DNA from 3 places in the Oerskovia gallyi genome. Region 3 is predicted to be linked to each of the others. Evidence: riboswitches for the same ligand, from Rfam matches in the RefSeq annotation. Region 3 holds a riboswitch; each other region holds the start of a gene.
What was found. Region 3 has a riboswitch for thiamine pyrophosphate ahead of H9640_RS08490 (thiamine ABC transporter substrate-binding protein). Riboswitches for the same ligand answer to the same signal wherever they lie in the genome.

Region 1: it holds a riboswitch for thiamine pyrophosphate, as region 3 does, so the genes downstream of both, thiC (phosphomethylpyrimidine synthase ThiC) here and H9640_RS08490 (thiamine ABC transporter substrate-binding protein) in region 3, are expected to answer to the same signal.
Region 2: it holds a riboswitch for thiamine pyrophosphate, as region 3 does, so the genes downstream of both, thiD (bifunctional hydroxymethylpyrimidine kinase/phosphomethylpyrimidine kinase) here and H9640_RS08490 (thiamine ABC transporter substrate-binding protein) in region 3, are expected to answer to the same signal.

The regions. Positions count from the first base shown of each region.
Region 1 is NZ_JACSQE010000004.1:14,774-20,835, reverse strand. It holds gene H9640_RS05855 (peptidoglycan-binding domain-containing protein) at 1-921, shown strand, start outside; gene H9640_RS05850 (ABC transporter ATP-binding protein) at 912-1,547, shown strand; gene H9640_RS05845 (hypothetical protein) at 1,544-2,836, shown strand; TPP riboswitch at 2,959-3,068, shown strand; gene thiC (phosphomethylpyrimidine synthase ThiC) at 3,059-4,735, shown strand; gene H9640_RS05835 (response regulator) at 4,838-5,500, opposite strand; gene H9640_RS19590 (sensor histidine kinase) at 5,497-6,062, opposite strand, start outside.
Region 2 is NZ_JACSQE010000007.1:243,948-250,009, forward strand. It holds gene H9640_RS10845 (HEAT repeat domain-containing protein) at 1-646, opposite strand, end outside; gene H9640_RS10850 (hypothetical protein) at 824-1,165, shown strand; TPP riboswitch at 1,250-1,350, shown strand; gene thiD (bifunctional hydroxymethylpyrimidine kinase/phosphomethylpyrimidine kinase) at 1,342-2,946, shown strand; gene H9640_RS10860 (hypothetical protein) at 3,025-3,297, opposite strand; gene H9640_RS10865 (quinone oxidoreductase family protein) at 3,294-4,331, opposite strand; gene H9640_RS10870 (FadR/GntR family transcriptional regulator) at 4,388-5,098, opposite strand; gene H9640_RS10875 (2-isopropylmalate synthase) at 5,290-6,062, shown strand, end outside.
Region 3 is NZ_JACSQE010000005.1:269,440-275,501, forward strand. It holds gene H9640_RS08470 (phosphotriesterase family protein) at 1-106, shown strand, start outside; gene H9640_RS08475 (YdeI/OmpD-associated family protein) at 292-738, shown strand; gene H9640_RS08480 (serine hydrolase) at 774-2,201, opposite strand; gene H9640_RS08485 (DUF4235 domain-containing protein) at 2,269-2,538, opposite strand; TPP riboswitch at 2,710-2,836, shown strand; gene H9640_RS08490 (thiamine ABC transporter substrate-binding protein) at 2,895-3,986, shown strand; gene H9640_RS08495 (ABC transporter permease) at 3,992-5,701, shown strand; gene H9640_RS08500 (ABC transporter ATP-binding protein) at 5,863-6,062, shown strand, end outside.

The DNA of each region.
Region 1 (6,062 bases), on a different contig from region 3:
ACGCCACCCGCAACCGTTCCGGTCTCGCGTCAGGTGTTCGACGACGCCCGCAAGGTCAAGGTCACCCCGGTCGTCGCGGAGGAGGGCACGCTGTCCGTCGCGGACCAGGGCAAGGTCACGCGCTCGGTGTGCGCCCCGGGGGCCGTGATCGAGTCGGGATCGAGCCCGGCCACGGTCGACGACCGTCCGGTCGTGGCGCTCGCGACGTCGATCCCGTTGTGGCGGGACCTGGCTCCCACGGCCAAGGGCGACGACGTGAAGGCCCTGCAGGTCGAGCTCACTCGCCTCGGGCACAAGGTGAGCGCGGACGGCACCTACGGCGACACGACCAAGGCCGCCGTGACCAAGCTGTTCAAGGCTGCGGGCGTGGCCAAGCCGACCGGGGACCTGCCGGTGGCGTCAGTGCTGTGGCTGCCTGCGTCGTCGGTCACGGTCAAGGCGTGCGAGGTGCCCGTGGGAGCCGCGACGTCCGAGGAGGCGTTCGCGACGACCGCCGGGACGCTGGTCTCGCTCGGCCTGTCGGACACTCTCTCCAACGTCACGCCCGGGGACCGCGTGCTGCGCCTGGGCGAGCTGAGCGCACCGGTCGGGGAGGGCGGTGTGGTCACGGACCCGACGTTCCTCGAGGCCGTGCGCGGCAGCATGGAGTTCGCCGGGTGGCAGCGCACCGAGGGGTCCGAGCCGTTGACGCTCGAGTACGTGCTGGCCGCGCCTCTCGACGTGTCGGTCGTGCCACCGGGGTCGCTGTTCGCGCTGAGCGGTGCGACCGGTTGCGTGAGCGCGGACGGCACGGCGTACCCCGTGACGGTCGTCGCGTCGAGCCTGGGGCAGACCCTCGTGACGTTCGACGGCCTCGACGCGGCGGCCGCTCCCACCGAGGTCAAGCTCACCTCGCAGGAGGAGGGCCAGACGTGCCGGTAGGGGGCAAGCGGCTGGTCGGGGCGGGGTTGGGGCACGCGTTCCCCGGCACCGGGCTGCTCTTCGCCGGACTGGACCTGGAGATCGTGGCGGGCGAGGTGGTCGCGCTCGTCGGGCCCTCGGGCAGCGGCAAGTCGACGCTCCTGAGCATCGTCGCGGGCTGGGAGCGCCCCACGCAGGGGCAGGTCGAGCGCGTCGGGGTCGCCACGACGGGGTGGGTCTTCCAGAACCCGCACGGTGTCGCGCGTCGCGCCGCCCTCGACCACGTGGTGCTGCCGCTGCTGGCGCGCGGACTGCGCCGCCCCGACGCCGAGGACCGGGCTGCCGAGATCCTGGCGCGCTTCAACCTGACGTCGGTCGCCGACCGACCCTTCCGGGCGCTGTCGGGCGGAGAGGCCCAGCGGCTCATGCTCTCGCGTGCCGTGGCCCTGGCCCCGGATCTGCTCCTGGTCGACGAGCCCACCGCGCAGCTCGACCTGCGCACGGCCGCGACAGTCAACGAGGTCCTGGCCGGCATCGCCCAGGACGACTCGATCGTCGTGGTCGCCACGCACGACCCGCACACGCGCGACGCCTGCACGCGCGTGATCGACCTCGCCGACTTCCAGTCCGCGGAGGTCGCGGCGTGACCGCCACCGAGCAGGGCCCCGTGCCCGACGGCGCGGCGGGACCCGGCCTGGCCACGTCCCCGGGCGCCTCGCACCGTCCCGGTGGCGCACAGCCCCTCGGTCAGGTCACGGGTTCAGCAACCCCCACCGTGCCCGACGGCGGAGCGCACCTCCGCGCGGAGGCGAGTGGCGGCGTCGGGCCGGGGGAGAAGCCCGCGCGACCAGTGCGGGCGCGTGCCATGCGGGCCGCGTCCGTGGTGTCCGAGGCGTGGCGGAACGTCGGGTCCGGCACGACGCGCGCGACCTTGTTCGCGGCGGTGCTCGTCGTGGTCGTGGGGGCGCTCGCCGCGGTCGACGTGCGTGCGGTCGCGGGCGTGATCGAGGGCGCCCGTGAGTACCGGGACGCGGGCGCGAGCGTGCAGATCCTCGAGGCCACCGGGCAGGTCGACGGGGCACGCTGCGAGGCCCTCGCAGGGGTCGACGGCGTGAACGCCGCCGGAGCCCTGCGGACGGGGGATCCCGTGCGGGCGCTCAACCTGCCGTCGAGCGAGCTGACCGGCTTCGAGGCGACCCCCGGGCTGCTCGGCGCGCTCGACCGCGGCCGGGTCGCCGGGGCGGGACTGTGGCTGTCCGCGGACCTGGCCGAGGCGCTCGGCGCGTCCGCCGGTGACTCGATCGCGACGAGCACCGGTCCCGCGCGGGTCGGCGCCGTCTACCCGTACCCCGACGACGGGCGCGACCGCGCGCTCGGTTACGCAGCAGTCGCGCCGGTGCCTGCGGCGGGACTGTTCGACTCGTGCTGGGTCGAGATCTGGCCCGTGGAGCCCGAGACGGCGACGCTCCTGCGCACGACCATCGTCGCCGACTCAGCCTCCGAGGTTCAGCCCACCCAGAAGCAGCTCAACGGCCGGCTCGGCGCGACGTACGACGCGAGCGCCGAGTTCAGGGATCGTCTGACGAAGCCCGCGCCGATCGCCGCCGCCTTCCTGGGGTTGGCCCTGGGCTTCGCCGCGATTCGTCTGCGCCGCCTCGAGCTCGCCGCAGCCCTGCACGCCCGGGTCCCGCGCTCGGCGCTGACCTGGCAGGTGCTCCTGGAGACCGCGGCGTGGACCGGTGCCGCCGTGATCGTGACCGTTCCGGTGCTGTGGTGGCTCGCCGCCGATGCCGGCCTTCCCGCCGACCACCTCAGCACCTGGGTCATCGGCATGCGGACCGTCCTCGCGGGAGCGGGCGCGGTGCTCGTCGGAGCGGTCGTCGGGGCGCTCGCGACCCGGGAGAAGCACCTGTTCAAGTACTTCAAGGAGAGGTGACGGACCTCGACGCTGGGTGAGCCGGGCTGATCGCGGGACGCCCGCGCCGCCGTCGTGCAACCTGCGCTACGGTGACGACCGCACCACCCAGCACCACCGCACCACCAGCACGACCCACAACTCCACACACCCACGGGAGCTCGCAGCAGCGAGCTGAGAGGGCGGCTCAGCGCCGCCGACCGTTCGAACCTGTTCGGATCATGCCGACGTAGGGAGAGAGCAATGAGCTCTGAGACCGCTGTGCCCGCGCACACCATCACGACCGGACCCATCGCCGGGTCTGCCAAGGTGCACCACCCGGTCCCGGGCGCGGAGCACCTGCGCGTCCCCGAGCGCCGCGTGCTCCTGAGCAACGGCGAGCACCTGGACCTGTACGACACCTCGGGCCCGTACACCGAGGTCGACGACCCGGCGGCGTTCGACCTCGCGGGCGGGCTGCCCGCGCTGCGGGCGTCGTGGCTGCGGCCCGACGCCGTCGCCACCGAGCACGGCACGGGCGGCGCCCGCACGCAGCTCGCTTGGGCGCGGGCCGGGGTCATCACCGACGAGATGCGCTTCGTCGCGGCGCGCGAGGGCGTCGACGTCGAGCTCGTGCGGGACGAGGTGGCCCGCGGCCGGGCCGTGATCCCGGCCAACCGCCGGCACCCCGAGATCGAGCCCATGATCATCGGCAAGGCGTTCGGCGTGAAGATCAACGCGAACATCGGCAACTCGGCCGTGACGTCCTCGATCGAGGAGGAGGTCGAGAAGATGGTGTGGGCCGCGCGCTGGGGCGCCGACACCCTCATGGACCTCTCGACGGGCAAGGACATCCACGAGACCCGCGAGTGGGTGCTGCGCAACTCCCCGATCCCCGTGGGGACCGTGCCGCTCTACCAGGCGCTCGAGAAGGTCAAGGGCGACCCCGCGAGGCTCACGTGGGAGATCTACCGCGACACCGTGATCGAGCAGGCCGAGCAGGGCGTCGACTACATGACCGTGCACGCGGGCGTCCTGCTGCGCTACGTCCCGCTGACCGCGCGCCGCGTCACGGGCATCGTGTCCCGGGGCGGCTCGATCATGGCCGCCTGGTGCCTCGCGCACCACCAGGAGTCGTTCCTGTACACGCACTTCGCAGAGCTGTGCGAGATCCTGCGCGACTACGACGTGACGTTCTCGCTCGGCGACGGCCTGCGACCGGGGTCGATCGCGGACGCCAACGACGCGGCCCAGTTCGCCGAGCTGCGCACGCTGGGCGAGCTGACCAAGGTCGCGAAGTCCTACGGCGTGCAGGTCATGATCGAGGGTCCGGGGCACGTCCCGATGCACAAGATCGTCGAGAACGTGCGCCTCGAGGAGGAGCTGTGCGAGGAGGCGCCGTTCTACACGCTCGGCCCCCTCGCGACCGACATCGCGCCCGCCTACGACCACATCACGTCCGCGATCGGGGCCGCGATCATCGCCCAGGCCGGGACCGCGATGCTCTGCTACGTCACGCCCAAGGAGCATCTGGGGCTGCCCGACCGCGACGACGTCAAGACGGGCGTCATCACGTACCGGATCGCGGCGCACTCGGCCGACCTCGCCAAGGGGCACCCGCGCGCGCAGCTGCGGGACGACGCGCTGTCCCGTGCCCGGTTCGAGTTCCGCTGGCACGACCAGTTCGCGCTCTCCCTCGACCCCGACACCGCGCGCGCCTTCCACGACGAGACCCTGCCGGCCGAGCCCGCCAAGACCGCGCACTTCTGCTCGATGTGCGGGCCCAAGTTCTGCTCGATGCGGATCTCCGCGGACGTGCGCGAGTACGCCGAGAAGAACGGCCTGACCTCGGTCGAGGCGATCGAGGCGGGCATGGCGGAGAAGTCGAGCGAGTTCACGGACGCGGGCGGCCGGGTCTACCTGCCGGTCGCGGGCGGCTGAGCCGCCGCCCGGCCACCTGCCCGACCGCTGAGTGCGGAGTACTTGTCGTCGAACGAGCCGATCGACGACAAGTACTCCGCACTCAGCGGGGGCCCGGCGTGTTCAGGGGGTGCCGGGCGCCGCGATCCCGTGCTCGTACGCCCACACCACGAGCTGGACGCGATCGCGCAGGCCCGTCTTGGTCATGATCCGGCTCAGGTGCGACTTCACGGTGCTCGCCTCGAGGAACAGTGTCGAGGCGATCTCGGCGTTCGACTGCCCCCGGCACAGCAGCGCCAGGATGTCGTGCTCGCGCGAGGTGAGCAGACCTGAGGCGACGTCGTCCGGGGACGCGGGGGACCGCCGTCGGGCGAACTCGTCGATCACGCGCCGCGTGAGCGTGTGGTCGACGAGCCCCTCGCCCGACGCCACGCGCCGCACCGCGTCGACCAGGACGTCGGGCTCGGCGTCCTTGAGCAGGAACCCGCTCGCCCCGGCCTCCAGGGCGCCGAACACGTAGTCGTCGAGGTCGAACGTGCTCACCACGAGCACCGGGACCGGGTCGACGACGCCGGGACCCGCGAGCGCGCGCGTCGCCGTGATGCCGTCCCCGCCGGGCATGCGGACGTCCATGCACACGACGTCGGGGCGCTCGCGGCGTGCGACGCGCACGGCGTCGGCCCCGTTCGACGCTTCGCCGACGACCTCGAAGCCCTCGCTCTCGAGGATCACGGTGAAGCCTGCGCGGACGACGGCCTGGTCGTCGACCAGCACCACTCGGGTCATGGGGCCTCCTGCCCGACGGCGGAGCCCGGCTCGTCCGCGGACGTCGCCGAGCGCTGGGGGATGGTGGGGGACACGGGGTCGACCGGCCGGGGGACCGTGAGCCGGACCCGCCAGCCGTCGCCGGGCACGGGGCCGGCGTCGAGCGTCCCGCCGACGAGGTGCGCGCGCTCGGTCATGCCGATGAGGCCGTGGCCGGGCGGGGCCGGGGCGGCAGGGGCGCCGGGCGCTGGGCTGCCCGGCCCAGGCGGCCCGGCCCGGCCACCCGAGCCGATCGCCGCGACGGGCAACCGGTTGGTCACCGTGACGACGAGCGCGGCCTGCTGGTGGTCGGTGACGACCTCGATCGCGCGCCCGGGCGCGTGCCGGCGCGCGTTGGTCAGCGCCTCCTGGAGCACGCGGTAGACCGTGAGCTGGACGGCGGGGGACAGGCCGAACGGCTCGCCGAGCCGCACGTCGCGCACCTCGGCGCCGGCGCTGCGCGCGAGGTCGAGCAGCTCGTCCGCGTCGTCGAGCGTGGGCTGCGGTGCGGCCGGTGCCTCCTCGCCCGGCTCGCCGGGGCCGG
Region 2 (6,062 bases), on a different contig from region 3:
TCCCGAGGGCACGGACCGCCCAGTACCGGGCGTCGACGTCCGGTACGGACGCGTGGGCGAGGAGCCAGACCGTCTGGTCGGGCTCGATCGTCCCCAGGGCGCTCGCGACGTACCCGAGGAGCGGGAACCGGTGCTCGACGAGCTCGCGCCGCAACGCGTCGACGGCGTCCGGGCCTCCGATGCCGGCCAGTGCGCGGGCCGCGGCCTCCCGCACGACGTGCTCCGGGTCGCCGAGCCGGGCGATGAGGTGCGGTACTGCCTCGTGCGCGTCCAGGTCACCGAGCACCTCGCAGCCGACACTCCGCTCGTAGGTGGCGGGGGAGCCGAGCAGGGTGAGGGCGTAGGGGACGGCTCCCCGGAATCCCGCCCGAGCGCACGCTGCCGTGAGGTACCAGGTGGCCGACACCCCGGACTCGAGAGCGCGCATCATCGCCGGTTCGAGCGATGGGTCCGCGAAGGCGTAGAGGCGGTTGAGAGTCCGCTCGAACGTGCCGATCGGGAACCGCTCGAAGTGCAGCACGACGTCACGCAGGGCCTCGACGGCGCCCTGGTCGTCGTCCATGGCCCGCGCGGCGGCGTCGTCGACCGCGTCCTCGTGGACCTCGGGGTCCGGGTCGAGAAGCCGGGGGACCAGGTCGGCGGTCATCGCGCGGCCGAGCCGAGCGACCGACGCGCGGGGGAGTGGGAGCAGCGGACCATGCGGCGAGCATAGGGGTGCTCGCCGCGCGGCCTCTTCTCGGCAGGTCCGCTACGGTGGTGGCCCCACCTGCCTGACCTGACCCACCTGCCCCCTCTGTCGACGACGACCACCGAGGTGACCGCCATGTCCCGCCGTACGGCACTGCTCGTCGGAGTCCTGGCCGTGTCGTGCGGCTCGCTCGCGCTCGGGGCCGCGCTCGGCGCGGCCGGCCCTGTGGCCGCACCCGCCGAGGGGCCGTGGGTCGTCCAGGTCGAGGGTCCGTCGGAGGGCGACGGGGAGTGCGCGGCGGATCCGGCCGTCGACTACGCCCTGACCCCGGCGATCATGCCGCCGGTCGGGACGTCGTTCGGACTGGTCCCCGACGCCACCCGCGCCGACCTGGAGCGTGTCGTGTCGTGCCTCGAGAAGTACGTGTCGACGTCGCGGATCACTGTCGTCGCGACCGGTACCCCGACGTCCCCCTGACCGGGGCGACGGACGAGCCGACCGTGCTGGTGCCACCTGGCGAGCTCCTGCCCGCGGGCGGGCCGTCCGCCCGCTAGAGTTCCCTGCGAAGACACGGGGTGCCCGCTCCCACGAGCCGGGCTGAGATCACACCCGTCGAACCTGATCTAGCTAGCACTAGCGAAGGGATGTCGGCAATGTCGCTTGCTGCCACTACACCTGTCCTGCCCGCACCTGCCCGCACGCCTGCGGCGGACGCCGTGGTCGCGGACGAGCACGGCGCGTCGCGGGGGCCCGAGCCTTCCCGCCCCCGCGTCCTGTCGATCGCGGGCACCGACCCGACGGGGGGCGCCGGGATCCAGGCCGACCTCAAGGCGTTCGCGGCCCACGGCGCGTACGGCATGGCCGTCACGACGGCCCTGGTCGCCCAGAACACGCACGGCGTCCGCACGGTCCACGTCCCTGGCGCGGAGTTCCTCGCCGAACAGCTCGACGCGGTCTCGGACGACGTGGTGATCGACGCCGTGAAGATCGGCATGGTCGCCGACGAGCCCAACGCGCGCGCCATCGCCGCGTGGCTCGGGCGCGTGCAGCCGCCGTTCGTGGTGCTCGACCCCGTCATGGTCGCCACGAGCGGCCACCGGCTCCTCGACGAGGGGGCCGAGCAGGCCGTGTGCGAGCTGGTCGCTCTCGCGGACCTCGTGACCCCCAACCTCCCCGAGCTCGCCGTCCTCGTCGGCGAGCAGGTTGCGACCACCTGGCCCGACGCCCTCGCCCAGGCGAGGCGGCTGCACGTGGCGAGCGGCGCCGTCGTGCTCCTGAAGGGTGGTCATCTCACCGGGGAGGAGTCGCCCGACGCCCTGGTGGGCGCTCGCGGGCCCGACGACGTCACGACCTTCTCGGCGCCCCGCGTCGACACCGTGCACACCCACGGGACCGGGTGCTCGCTCTCGGCGGCGGTCGCCGCGCTGCGTCCCCGGCGGGACGGCTGGGAGAGCGCGACGCGCGACGCCAAGGCCTGGCTGAGCGGCGCGCTGCGGGCCGGGGGAGCGCTGGCCGTGGGCACGGGGCGCGGACCCGTCGACCACCTGGCGCACCTGCCCACGCTCGGGCAGCGGACGTTCTCCGAGGAGGCCTGGGAGCGCATCGCGGGGTGGCGCGAGGCCGTCGAGCGCATGGGCTTCGTGCGGGCGCTCGCGGACGGGAGCCTCTCAGCGGGGGACTTCGGGTTCTACCTCGCGCAGGATGCCGCGTACCTCGCCGAGTACTCGCGCGTGCTGTCGCGGGCGAGCCGGCTCGCGCCCACGCCCGAGGCGCGGCAGTTCTTCGCGGGGGCCGCGGTCGAGTCGCTCGAGGTCGAGCAGGCGCTGCACCGCGACTGGTTGGGCGAGCACGCCGGGATGGACCGTGGGGCGGTCGAGAGCGTCGACCCGTCTCCCGTGACGGCCGCCTACACGAACCACCTCCACGCGGCCTCGAACGGGTCCTACGCGGAGACGGTCGCGGCCCTGCTGCCGTGCTACTGGCTGTACTCGCACATCGGCGACGTCCTGGTGCGCCGGGCGGGGGACCTCGACGGGCATCCTTACGCACGGTGGATCGCACTCTACGGCGACCCGGCCTTCGCCGAGGCGACGCGCGCCGCGTGCTCGTTCGCCGACGAGGCCGCGCGCTGGGCCTCGCCCGCCGAGCGCGAGCGGATGCTGCGCGCGTTCGAGCTGTCCTCGATGCACGAGTACCTGTTCTTCGAGCAGGGGCTGACGCGACCGACCTGGCCGGCGCCGCCCCGCGCTGCGCACTGAGCTCCCGCCGAGAAGTGAGCAGATGCCCCGGATCGGGCTCGAACCGGGGCATCTGCCCACTTCTCGGCGCGGGAAGCGCTACGCGCTCTGCGCGCCGTCCGCCGGGTACCCGCAGTCGTACCCCGGCGGCCACCAGCGCCACGTCGTGGTGACCTCGCTGGTCGAGACGCCCGCGGGGCGGTCGGCCAGGCACTGCGTGCGCATCTGGTCGAGCCCGACGGTCAGGTAGTACACCGCGAGCACGCCCGTGAAGACGACCAGGAGGACCGTCAGCGCCAGGCGCAGGCGCCGGTCGGAGCGGCGGGTGGGTTCGTCCTCGCCGGGTCGTGGCGGGACCCAGTCCCAGCTCACGAGGCGGGGTCCGTGGCCGGCCCGGGCGTCGTGCCGGTGCCGGCGTCGAGGCCGGGGACGAGCAGCACCTTGCCGGTCGTCGCGCGCCCCTCCAGGGCGCGGTGCGCGTCGGCCGCGCGTGCCAGCGGGAACGTCGCCCCCACGCGGACGTCGAGGTCACCCGAGGCGACGAGCGCGATGACCTCGCTCGCCCGGTCGAGGAGCTCGGCGCGCGTCGCGGTGTAGTCGTCGAGCTTGGGGCGCGTCGTGAACAGCGAACCGCCCTTGTTGAGACGCTGCAGGTCGAACGGCGGCACCTGGCCCGAGGACCCGCCGAACAGCACGAGCATGCCGCGGCGGCGCAGCGAGGCGAGGGACGCCTCGAACGTGTCCTTGCCGACCGAGTCGTAGACGACGGCGACGCCGCGCCCGCCCGTGAGGTCGCGCACGATCGCGGGCAGCTCGGTCGTCAGGTCGTCGAGCTCGGCGTAGTTCACGACGTCGGACGCACCGGCCGCGCGCGACAGCTCGGCCTTGGCGTCGGTCGAGACGGTCGTGATGACGCGCGCACCGCGGCGCACCGCGAGCTGGGTCGCGAGCAGCCCGACGCCGCCGGCCCCTGCGTGCAGCAGCACGTCGTCGCCGGGCTGGACCGGGTACGTCGACGTCACGAGGTAGTGGGCCGTGAGCCCCTGCAGGCCGACGGCTGCCGCGACGCGCAGGTCGACCGACGCAGGTACCGGGATCGCGACGTCCGCGGGGACGACCACCTGCTCGGCGTACGACCCGTGCGCGTTGGTCCACGCGACGTGGTCGCCGGGCCCGAAGTCGGCGACCCCCGGGCCGACGGCCGCGACGACGCCCGCGCCTTCGGTGCCGACCACGTGCGGGTACTCCATCGCGTACACCCCCGCCCGACGGTACGTGTCGATGAAGTTGACCCCGGCCGCCGCGACGTCGACGAGGAGCTCGCCGGGGCCCGGGACGGGGGTCGGGAGCTCGACGAGCTCGAGGACGTCGGGGCCACCTGCCTGGAGTGCCTGGATCGCGCGCATGGGGTCAGCCTAGGTGGCGGGGGTGGTCCTGGGCGCCCCAGGGTTCCTCCCGGCTCTCACACTCGACGACCCCGCGCATCGAGGGGCTCACGGGCGACCTTCGCGTGGACGGCGTCGAGGTGCCGGCGGCTCGACGCGGCGGCTCGGTCGGCGTCACGGTCCCGGACGGCGTCGAGGATCGCCTCGTGGGCGTCCTGGTCGTGCCGGTGGCGCTCGCCCGCGCCGTCGAGCTCGATCATGTCGACCATCGCCCGACGCAGGCGGGGGACGAACGTGGCGAACAGGTCGGTCAGGACCGCGTTGTGCGCGGCGTCGACGACCGCGCGGTGGAAGGCCAGGTCGGCGTCGACGTACTCCTGGGCGCTCGCGGTCGCCGGTACCTCGCCGCGACCCGCGAGCGCCGTGGCGAGGGCGCGGAGGTCGGCCGGGGTGCGGCGGGTCGCGGCGAGCCGGGCGGCCTCGGTCTCCAGGGCGCCGCGGACCTCGAGCACGTCGACGACCTCGCCGCGCCGCAGGACCTCCTCCCAGTCCTCGCTCGCCTCGGCCCGGACGACGTAGACGCCCGAGCCCTGGCGGCTCTCGAGCACGCCCTTGCCCGCGAGCTGACGGATGGCCTCGCGCACGGTCGAGCGCCCGACGCCGAGCTCGGCTGCGAGCGCCTGCTCGCCGGGGAGCCGGTGGTCCAGCGGCCACGTGCCGGTGCGGACACGGTCGAGCATGAGCTCGGCCGCCTGGTCGGCGAGGGGGAGCCGGCGGAGCGTGGGCATGGGGGCCAACCTCTCAGGTTGTCTGAGGACTTGATGGCGGCTAGCGTACCCCTCATGTCGTGGAGCGCACTCCTTCTTGGTCGCCGCGGCGGGGCCTGAGCCGACCGGCTCCCCGCCGTGGGGGTCTGCCGTGCGCCGGTCGGACCCGCCTGCCGTGCACCGCGCGGCCCGCCCCCCGGAGCCAGACGACCATGACCATCAGCCCCTTCCCCACGCTGCGCACCCCTGACGGTGCGCGGGCGCCAGGCCAGCCCGCGTGGAACCGCCAGCGCGCCTCGCGCATGCCCTCGCACCGCTACCAGGACGTGTTCTCGCGCGTCGACGTCCCGCTCACGGACCGCCGGTGGCCCACCCGTCGCCTCACCGCGGCGCCGCTGTGGGTGCCCGTCGACCTGCGCGACGGCAACCAGGCCCTGACCGAGCCCATGGACCCCGCCCGCAAGCGGCGGTTCTTCGAGCTGCTCGTCGCGATGGGATACACCGAGATCGAGGTCGGCTACCCGTCCGCCTCGCAGACCGACTTCGACTTCGTCCGCCTGCTCGCCGAGACGGACCTGGCCCCCGAGCACGTCACGATCGTGGTCTTCACGGCCGCCCGGGCGGACCTGATCGCCCGGACGTTCGAGTCGGTCCGTGGCCTGCGCAACCCCGTCGTGGTGCACCTGTACACCGCGACCGCGCCGACCTGGCGCGACGTCGTGCTGGGCAAGGGACGTGCCGAGCTCTCGGACCTGATCGCCGCCGCGGGCACCGAGGTCCTGCAGCACGCGGGGGACGACCCCCGCGTCCGCTTCGAGTTCTCGCCCGAGGTCTTCAACCTCACCGAGCCCGACTACGTGCTCGAGGTCTGCGCGCGTATGACGACCCTGTGGGACGCCACCACGGAGCGGCCCGTGATCCTCAACCTCCCGGCGACGGTCGAGGTCGCGACCCCCAACGTGTACGCCGACCAGATCGAGTACAT
Region 3 (6,062 bases):
CTACGTGCCCACGGTCTTCACCGAGATGCTCGCGCAGCGCGGGGTCGAGCGTGAGGTGCTGCGCCGCCTGACGCACGAGAACCCGGCGACGATGCTGACGGCGTGACCGGGTGACCGTGTGACCGGGTGACGGTGTGTGACCGCGAGGTAGGACGTGCTGCGCGAGGTAGTGCGCGGTGCGTTCTACCTCGCGCAGCACGTCCTACCTCGGCCCCGTGCTCCGGCCCGACGGCGGGGCGACCGTCGAGCGGTCGGCGCGCCACGTCGTCGGGCCGGTGGAAGACTCGGCCCATGCGATTCCGGACCACGATCCTCCAGAGCGGCAAGACGGCCACCGGCATCCCCGTGCCGGACGACGTGGTCGCCGCGCTCGACGCGGGCAAGCGTGTGCCGGTGCGCGTCACGGTCGGCGGGCACACCTACCGCAGCTCGGTCGCGCCGTACCAGGGCCGGTTCATGATCGCGCTCAGCGCCGAGAACCGGGAGGCCGCAGGGGTGTCGGGCGGCGACGAGGTGGACGTCGACATCGAGGTCGACGACGCCCCGCGCGAGGTCGCCGTGCCCGACGACCTCGCCGCCGTGCTCACGCCCACGGCGCGCGCCGCGTTCGACGCCCTGTCGTTCAGCCGCCGCCGCGCGCTGGTCGAGCCGATCGAGGCCGCGAAGACCCCCGAGACCCGGCAGCGGCGCATCGACAAGGCCGTCGAGGCCATCGCGGGACCGGCTCCCGGCACGTAGGGCCGTCGACGTGGAAGGCGCTGCGCGAGGCCCCCCTACTTCGAGCCCGAACCCGCCACGCCACCGAGCAGCGCGAAGGCGCTCTCCGCGGTGTCGACCAGCACGGTCGGGTTCGCGAGCACGGCCGGGTCCGTGGCTGCGAGCTGCACGGTCACGACGTAGCTGTCGCCCTCCGCGTCCTCCGCGAGCCACGATCCGGCCAGGACGCCCGGCGCGCTGCCACCCTTGAACGCGACGTAGGGCCACGCCTCGGCGTCGACCTCGATGCCGGGGTTGACCGAGAGCACCTCGCGCACGACGGGGTCCTGCTCGCCGCGCTCGTGCAACCAGACGTGTGCGGCGCACAGGTCCGACGACGTCGCGAACCAGTCGACGTCGTCCTGCCAGACGGGCGTGGTCACTCCCGCAGGGTCGACGTCGAGGGGCCCACCGGGCAGCGCGTCGAGCATCGCGCGCCGCTCCGCGGTGCCGGCCGCCGCCCACCCGGTGGCCTGCGACGGCGCTCCCCAGGCGATCGCGAACGCGTCGCGGGTCGTGAGGAACGGGGTGTTGAGCGACGGGTCCACGTGCCCCAGCGCGCCCTGCGCGCGTTCGACCGCGTCGCGTCCCACGGCCTGGACCAGCAGGTCGGTCGCGGTGTTGTCGCTGATCGAGATCATGAGCCCGGCCGCCTCACGCACCGTGACCACGGTGCCCGCGGGCGCGTCCTGGAGCTGGCCACCGGGCAGCGACCGCACGTCGTCGGTCACGGTGAGCGCGTCGTCCCAGGTCAGCGTCCCGGCCTCGACGGCCTGCGACACGGCGCCCAGCACGTAGAGCTTGAAGATCGAGCCGAGCGGCAGCACCTCGTCCGCGTCCGAGCCGCCGGGGGCCTCCTCGACCGGCCGGCACGTCCCGTCGTCCAGGACCTGGGCCACGAGCAGCGAGCTCCGTGCGTCCACGGCGTCGAGACGTTCGCCCAGCTCGTCCCAGCTCTCGGCGGGCTCACGGTGCGGGTCGTCGCCCGGGCCGAAGAAGAGGGTCTCGATGCGGCTGTCCGCGTCGACCCCGATCTGCATCGTGAAGAACTGACCGCTCGCGCCGACGATCGTCAGCGCGGCCTGCTGCTCGCCCGGGCCGACCGCGTCGACCGAGACCGGCACCCACTCCTGGTCCGCGCGGAGCTGCTCCAGCACGGGCACGAGCTGTGCGGCGGGCACCTGGTCCAGGAACGACCGCGCGAACCGCCGCTCGAGCGTCGCGGCGTCGGGGGACGCGTCCGCGTTGAGCACCTCGAGGACCCACCCTGCCGCCTTGCCGACGGTCCCGCCCGGCAGCGCGACCGCGGTCGGGGCCACGCTCGGCGTGGGCGACACCACGGAGCCGGGGCCGGGCGACGAGCACCCGGTCAGTGCGAGCCCCACGACGAGGAGGCCTCCTACGAGGGACGAGCGACGGCGTCGGGCAGCAGGAGGGGAGGGCATCGGGACACCCTACGGAACACCCCTCGCACGGCGGGCGCGGACCCGCCGGGGCCGCCCGACCTCGACCTCAGGACGCGCGCGCGACGAAGCGCTTCACGACCCGCTTGGCCTCGCGTCCCGCGAACCGGCGCGCGAACACGCTCGCGGCAGCCGCCGCGGCGGCGAACGTCACGGCGCTGATGATGCCGACCTCCGGGTCGTCCAGGTCCTTGGGCGCGTCGTGCCCCGTCGCCTTGGCCCACGCATAGCTCACGGCCTTCTGGGCGATCCAGCCTGCGGCCAGCGTCAGTGCGACGGTCGTGACCTTCTCGGCGAGGGTCTGCTCGTTCTCGGCCATGTGTGTTCCTCCGGTGAGGGTGAGGCGGGCGGGGCGGTGCCGCCGTCGTACCCGCAGGCCCGACGGCGAAGCTCACTCCCACCGTAGGCGGCCCCCGGGGCGCCGCGCTCCCCGGGGGACGTCACCCGCGAGAGCCCTGCCCGCGCCGTCGGGCCGCGGTGTAAAGTCGCAGGTGAACGACAGGGGAGCGCCGACCGTCCGGGAGACACCGGGCAACGGGCGCTGAGAGTGCGGACCACCGCAGACCCTCGAACCTGATCCGGTTAGCACCGGTGGAGGAAGTCGGGCTTCTCTAGCCTCGCTCACGGGACCTCCCGTGCGCGAGGTCCCCCTCCTGTGACGTCCAAGGAGGACACGTGAACACCATCAGTACCCGCCGCGGCACCCCCCGCAGGCTAGGCCTGGGGCTCGTCGGCGGGATCGGCGCGCTGGCCCTCGCGGCCTGCGCTGGCAGCACGGGCGCGGGATCGGGCGAGAGCGGGTCGAGCGCCGCGAGCAGCACCGTCACCCTCGTCACGCACGACTCGTTCAACGTCAGCGAGGACGTCCTCGCCGCGTTCGAGAAGGAGTCCGGGCTGACCGTCAAGCAGGTCGCCCCCGGCGACGGCGGAGCGCTCGTCAACCAGCTCGTGCTCACCAAGGGCTCGCCGCTGGGCGACGTCGTGTTCGGCATCGACAACTCGTTCGCGACGCGCGCGATCGACGAGGGCGTGCTCGAGCCCTACACGCCCGCGGGCCTGGCCGACTCGGCCGCGCAGTACGCGGTCGGCGACGGCGCGCTCACACCCGTGGACCTGGGCGACGTGTGCGTCAACGTCGACCACACCTGGTTCGCCGACAAGGGCCTCGCGGAGCCCGTGACCCTCGACGACCTCACCAAGCCCGAGTACAAGGACCTGCTCGTCGTCACCAACCCCGCGACGTCGTCGCCCGGGCTGTCGTTCCTGCTCGCGACGGTCGGCGCCTACGGAGAGGACGGCTGGGAAGGTTACTGGGCCGAGCTCAAGGACAACGGCGTCAAGGTCGTCGACGGCTGGTCCGACGCCTACTCGGTCGACTTCTCGGGCTCCGAGGGCAAGGGCCCACGCCCCCTCGCGCTGTCCTACTCCACGTCGCCCGCGTTCACCGTCTCTGAGGACGGGGCCTCGACCAGCACGGGCGCGCTGCTCGACACCTGCTTCCGCCAGGTCGAGTACGCGGGCGTGCTCGCCGGCGCCGAGAACCCCGAGGGTGCCAAGAAGCTCGTCGACTTCCTCGTGAGCGACGCGTTCCAGGCCGACATCGCGGACAACATGTACATGTACCCCGCGAACGCGGACGTCGCTCTGCCCGAGGGCTGGGCCGAGTTCGCGCCGCTGTCCCCGGCGCCGTTCGAGGTCGCTCCCGCCGACATCACTGCGCACCGCGACGAGTGGATCAAGGCGTGGACGTCGACGGTGATCGGCTGAGCACGATGCCCGTGAGCCGCGGCGTGCCCGCGGCCGTGCAGCGCGGCGGGCGGGTCCTCCTGTGGGGGCTCGCCGCCGGGCTGCCGCTGCTGTTCCTCGGGGTGTTCTTCGCGTGGCCCGTCGTGACGCTGGTCGCGCGCGGGTTCGTGACCCAGGACGCCTCGGGTGCCTCGCTGGACCTCTCCGGCTTTGCCGAGGTGTTCTCCGAGCCGCGGACCTGGCGCATCGTCGGGCTCACGCTGTGGCAGGGCGTCCTCGGGACCGTGATCTCGCTGCTGCTCGGCGTGCCCGGCGCCTACGTGCTGTACCGGTGCAGGTTCCGGGGGCGCACGTTCCTGCGGGCCTTCGTGACCGTGCCGTTCGTGCTGCCGACCGTCGTGGTCGGCGTCGCGTTCCGCTCGCTGCTCGTCGAGGGCGGGCTGCTCGGGTTCCTGCGGCTCGACGGCACGTTCGGGGCGATCGTCCTGGCGCTCGTGTTCTTCAACTACTCGGTCGTGGTCCGCACGGTCGGCGGGCTGTGGGAGCACCTCGACCCGCGCGCTGAGGAGGCGGCCCGCGCCCTCGGCGCCTCGCCCTGGCGTGCGTTCCGGTCCGTGACGCTGCCGTCCCTGGCGCCGGCCATCGCGTCCGCGGCGTCGATCGTGTTTCTGTTCTGCGCGACGGCGTTCGGCGTCGTGCTCGTCCTGGGCGGCGTCCAGTACGGGACCATCGAGACCGAGATCTGGATCCAGACCACCCAGTTCCTCGACCTGCGCACCGCGGCCGTGCTGTCGGTGGTGCAGCTCGTGGTCGTCGTGGTCGCGCTGAGCGTCGCGAACCGGACCCGCTCCCGGCGCGAGCGCGCCCTCAACCTGTCCGCCGCGACGTCCGCTGCCCGGCCGCTGCGCCTGCGGGCCGACGCCGCCCCGCTCGCGGTGACCGCCGTCGTCGTGCTGGGCCTGATCGCGCTGCCGCTCGTCAACCTCCTCGTCCGGTCGTTCCAGACCCCCGCCGGGTGGAGCCTCGCGAACTACGCGAACCTCGGCACGACCGGCGGTCGCAACGCCCTGACCGTGACCGTGTGGGAGGCGACCGCGAACTCGCTGCGCACCGCGGCGCTCGCGACGCTCATCGCGGTCGTGATCGGGGGGCTCGTGGCTCTCGTCGTCTCGCGGCGGCCCCGGTCCCGCACGGCGCGGCGCGCGATCGGCGCGCTCGACTCGGTCTTCATGCTCCCGCTCGGCGTGTCCGCCGTCACGGTCGGGTTCGGCTTCCTCATCACGCTCGACAAGCCGCTCGGCCTCGACGTGGACCTGCGGACCTCGGGGATGCTCGTCCCGATCGCCCAGGCGGTCGTCGCGATCCCGCTCGTCGTGCGGACCGTTCTGCCCGTGCTGCGCGCGATCGACCCGCGCCTGCGCGAGGCCGCCGCGACCCTCGGGGCGTCGCCCGCCCGCGTGTTCGCCGCGGTCGACGGTCCCATCGCCGCCCGGTCGCTGGGCCTCGCGATCGGGTTCGCGTTCGCGGTCTCGCTCGGGGAGTTCGGGGCGACGTCGTTCCTGGCCCGCCCCGACACCGCGACCCTCCCCGTCGTGATCTTCCGGCTCATCGGGCGGCCCGGCGCGGAGAACTACGGGATGGCGCTCGCCGCGAGCGTCGTCCTCGCGGTGCTCACCGCGACGGTCATGATGGTGGCGGAGCGCCTGCGCGGCGACCGCTCGGCAGGAGAGTTCTGATGGACGGAGCCCAGGTGGTGGAGCGAACGACCGGTGGTCCCACGGCGTCGCATGACCCTCACGAGGTCTCGGCGGGCCGGGGGCTCGCGGTGCGTGACGTCGTCGTGCGCTACGCGGACCCTGCGTCCGGCAGAGGACCAGGGACGACGGCGGTGCGCGGCGTGAGCCTCGACCTCGCCCCGGGCGACGTGCTCGCGCTGCTCGGCCCGAGCGGGTGCGGCAAGTCGAGCCTGCTGCGCGCGGTCGCGGGGCTCGAACCCGTGGCCGCCGGGTCCGTGTCCTGGGACGGGCGCGACCTCGCGGGCGTGCCCGTGCACCGGCGCGGGTTCGGGCTCATGTTCCAGGAGGGGCAGCTGTTCCC